Regions from separate parts of the Chromobacterium sp. FG22 genome, predicted to be linked through region 2. Evidence: riboswitches for the same ligand, from Rfam matches in the RefSeq annotation. Region 2 holds a riboswitch; the other holds the start of a gene.
The links. A riboswitch is a leader RNA that binds a small molecule or an ion and turns the genes downstream of it on or off. The one in region 2 is predicted to bind manganese.
Positions count from the first base shown of each region.

Region 1: another riboswitch for manganese. It lies ahead of ACODSD_RS17715 (TMEM165/GDT1 family protein); the one in region 2 lies ahead of ACODSD_RS07775 (sodium:calcium antiporter).

Region 1 is NZ_JBMDJX010000019.1:93,977-96,170, forward strand. Features, by position in the region: gene ACODSD_RS17710 (methyl-accepting chemotaxis protein) at 1-352, shown strand, start outside; gene ACODSD_RS17715 (TMEM165/GDT1 family protein) at 418-987, opposite strand; yybP-ykoY riboswitch at 988-1,171, opposite strand; gene mscL (large conductance mechanosensitive channel protein MscL) at 1,210-1,665, opposite strand; gene ACODSD_RS17725 (DMT family transporter) at 1,740-2,194, opposite strand, start outside.
Region 2 is NZ_JBMDJX010000006.1:39,554-41,747, forward strand. Features, by position in the region: gene ACODSD_RS07770 (penicillin acylase family protein) at 1-588, shown strand, start outside; yybP-ykoY riboswitch at 699-843, shown strand; gene ACODSD_RS07775 (sodium:calcium antiporter) at 900-1,880, shown strand; gene ACODSD_RS07780 (DUF3761 domain-containing protein) at 2,083-2,194, opposite strand, start outside.

The sequences.
Region 1 (2,194 bases), on a different contig from region 2:
GTACGACCGCGCCGCCAAGTCCGTGCCCGGCGGCGTGTTCTGCCTGGCGGTGGACACCAACGGCTACGCGCCGACCCACAATAGCTGGTATAGCCAGCCCTTGAGCGGAGATGCGGCCAAGGACCTGATCAACAGCCGCGACAAGCGCAAGTTCGCCGATGCCGCCGGTTTGCGGGCCGCGCGCAGCACGCAATCCTTCCTGCTGCAGACGTATACCCGCGACACCGGAGAGGTGCTGTCGGAAGTGGTGCTGCCCATCATGTTGTCCGGCAAGCATTGGGGCGGCTTCCGCCTGGGCTTCAACCCGGAGCAGCTGTTGGAGGCGCTTGGGCGCGGAGCCGCTCGGACTTGAAGCGGCGCAGGTCGGCAGGAAAGCAAAACGGAGGCCGCGGCCTCCGTTTTGTTTTGAGCGTCGCCTCAGATCTGCAACGGGCTTAGCAGGGTGATAATGCCCAGGCCGGCGAACAAGAGCGCGGCAACGGTGTGCACCAGCTTTTGCGGCAGCTTCTTCGCGGCCACCTCGCCCAAGAGCACCGCGGGCACATTGGCCAGCATCATGCCCAGCGTCGTGCCGGCCACCACCAACAGCAAGGCCTCGGGAAAGCGCGCGGACAGCGCGACGGTGGCCAGCTGCGTCTTGTCGCCCATTTCCGCGATAAAGAAAGCGATACAGGTGGTGCCGAACACGCCGAAGCGCTCCATGAGCCGGCTGTCTTCATCCAGCTTGTCCGGAATCAGCATCCAGCCCGCCATGGCGAGAAAGGAAAGACCCAAGCCCCAACGCATGAAGTCCGGTCCTATCTTGCTCATCAGCCAGTGACCCACCGCGGCGGCGGCGAAATGATTGAGCAAGGTGGCGACGAAGATGCCCAGAACGATGGGCGTGGGTTTGCGGTAGCGGCCGGCCAGCATCAGGGCGAGCAATTGGGTTTTGTCGCCGATTTCAGCCAAAGCGACGATGCCGGTGGAAATAAGGAAGGCTTCCATGAAAACTCCGGGGGCTGCGCATACGCCATGACAAGCCCGCGCCGCAGCCCCGCGTTGCGCAGACATGTCATGGGTCTTGCCAAACGGAAGTTTTCGTCGCATGCGCCATGGCCGTGATGGCCAAGCCTGTTGACGCATGCCGGCGCTGAAAACCGCGCCGAGGCTACTCCCCCAGAACCAGCCGATTCTAAATCAGTTGGCGTAGCGGGGCAATCTCCGCTCTTAGAGTTGAGACGTGCACTGCGGGCATCGAGAAGCTTTTTCCGGAATGCTGGACACGCAGAACGGGCATTCCTTGGTGGCGGGGGCCGGCGCGGCGGCCGGTTCTTCGCGCTTCAGCCGATTGATGGCCTTGACCAGCATGAAGATGGCGAAAGCCACGATGGTGAAGCTGACCATGGCATTGATGAACAGACCGATATTCAGCGTGACGGCGCCGGCCTGTTTGGCCGCGGCCACGGACACATAAGGCCCAAGCTGTTTGCTGCCTTCTTTTAGCACGAAGAACATATTGGAGAAATCGACGTTGCCGATCAACAGGCCGATTGGGGGCATGATCACATCGTCGACCAGCGATTTGACGATGGCGCCGAAAGCGCCGCCGATGACGACGCCGACCGCCAGATCGATGACATTGCCTTTCATGGCAAATTCTTTGAATTCTTTAATAATGGACATGGTTGGCCTCTGTTTAAATAGCGTTAAGCATTATAGGACATTCGGCCGCCGTCGCTCCACCGCGGGTCTTTCTATCAGGCGGCTGAGCGTGAGCGGACGGGCAGGCTGCCAAGCAAGGCGCCGCCAAGAATGAGCACGATGGCGGTCAGAGCGACGGCGTTCAATTGACCCTGGCCGCTGCCTATCAGCAGCAAGGTGGACAGCAGCGGCGTGGCGTAGGACAGGGAGCCTATCTGCCTGGGGTCGCCTTCCTTCAGCGCGCGGTCCCATAGAAAGAAGGCGCCGCCCATCGGCCCGATGCCGAGCAGGATCAGGGTCAGCCATTGGCCGGCGCTGGGGGCGACGCTGGGTTCGAACAGGGCGTGACACAGCAAGGAGAGCAGGCCGGACAGCAGGCAGAAGCCGCCCACCGCGCTATTGGGAAAGCTGGGCAGTCTGCGGGTCAGCAGGCTGAAGGTGGACCACACCACGGCGGCGCCGATGGCGAGCAGATAGCCGGCGAGATGGCTGCTGGACAAGGCGAGCTTGC
Region 2 (2,194 bases):
GCGCAAGTGCTGGCCCAATGGGACCGGCGCAGCGACGCCGCCAGCAAGGGCGCGGTGCTGTTCGCCGCCTGGGTGGCGGCCTCCGGTGGCGAAGAGGCCTTGCGCTACCGCCGGGAAGCGGATCCGGCGCAGCCCTACGACACGCCCGCCGGCCTGCGCGACGCCGGCTTCGCGCTCAGCAAGCTGGGCGCGGCGGCCCAGGGCTTGCAACAGGCCGGCGTGCCGCTGGACATCGCCTTCGGCGAAGTCTACCGGCTGCGGCGCGGCCCCGCCGGCGGCGCGGCGCGCTTGGACCAGCCGGCCAGCGGCGGCGCCGAGGGCCTGGGCGCCTTCCGCACCTTCAGTTATATCGGCGACAGCGACGGCCGCCAGCGCGCCATCTTCGGCGACACCTTCACCGCCCTGGTGGAGTTCGGCCGGCCGCTGCGCGCCAAGGTGATCAACACCTACGGCAACAGCAGCCAGCCGCAATCGCCTTACTACGGCGACCAGATGGAGCTGGCGGCGCGGAACGCCATGCGCGACGCCTTGCTCAATCGCGAGCAGGTGGAGGCGGCGCTGTCCAAGCGCGAGTGGTTCCGCCGCTAGCGCCGAGGCGGCCGCGGCGGCGACGTCGCGGCCCTTCGCCGCCATCCGCTGTGGGCGTCGCATGACGGACGCCTAGGTTTGCGCCATTGCGCCCAGGCTGGCACAATGGCGCCGTTGTCATTGGGGAGTAGCCATCTTCGGCCCCGCCGAAGAGGCCGCGTCAACAAACTTGAGGAGCTTTCCTCATGGCGCGGTCAGCGGCCGGCATTGCCGGCGCCGCCAAGCGAGACCTTTGGCCACGATGCGTTTGCCGCCGGGCAAGCCGCGTCGTTGCGCCATTGTCCATCCGCTTGCCCGGCCCAAGACTATCTATGCTGTTGACCCTGTCGTTTCTGCTCGGCCTCGCCGTCCTGATCTATCTTTCCTGTCAATACTTCGTCAACGCCATCGAATGGTGCGGACGCCATCTGAACCTGGGCGCCAGCGCCGTCGGCACCGTGCTCGCCGCTTTCGGCACCGCCTTGCCGGAAAGCGCCGTCACCTTGACCGCGATGGCCTTCGGCGGCACGCCGCAACATAAGGACATCGGCGTCGGCGCCGCCCTGGGCGGGCCGCTGGTGCTGGCTACGCTGGCGTACGCGGTGGTGGGCTTCGCGCTGTGGCGCAACCGCAGCCGGCTGGGGCGCGGCGACTACCTGCTGCGCGTCGATCACCGCCGGCTGGCCGGCGACCAATTGGCGTTTTTGCTGATTTTCGCGTTCAAGGTGGCGCTGGGCCTGCTGGCCTTCGCCATCAAGCCCTGGCTGGGCGTGCTGTTCCTGGCCGCTTACGCCGCCTATGTCTGGCGCGAGATCCGCAGCGCGGACACCGCGCCGGAAGAGGAAGAACTGGACGCCTTGAAACTGCGCGCCGGCGGCGGCCTGGGCTGGGCGGCGACGCAGGCCCTGCTGGCCTTGGCGGTGATCGCGGCGGCGGCGCACGGTTTCGTCGCGCAGCTGGAAGCGCTGGCCGGACACTGGGGCATGGCGCCGCATCTGGTGGCCTTGCTGCTGAGCCCGGTGGCCACGGAATTGCCGGAAATCATGAACGCGCTGATCTGGCTGCGTCAGGGCAAGGAGCGTCTGGCTTTGGCCAATATCTCCGGCGCGATGATGATACAGGCGACGATTCCCAGCGCCTTCGGCCTGTTCTTCACCCCGTGGATGTTCGACGGCGTCCTGCTGTGGTCCGGCCTGGCCACGATGGCGGCGATCGCCGGCTTGTGGCTGTTGTTCCGCCGCGGCAGCGTGGACGGCCGCTGGCTCTTGGGCGCGGGCGCGGTGTACCTGCTGTTTGCCGGCTGTCTGGTGTGAGGCAAGAGCCCGTTCAATGCCGTATCGCCGACGCGCAGCAGACTATGAACGGGTTCTCAGAACGTGTTTACGATCTCGCGAGCTAAGGCGAGACAAGGCGAAAATGGCTGAGAAAGCGGAATGTACGCGTGGTACATGAGCATTTCGAAGCTGTACTCACCGTGTAACGCTCCACGACGCGCAGCAGATCGTAAACAGGCTCTCAGAGCCAGGCCGCCACGCCGCCATGATGCGAACACGTGCCGCGCCGGTGCTGGCTGAAGCTGTAGCTGCCGTCGCGGCAGCGCGCGCTGGCGCCGGCCGGCGCTTTGCCG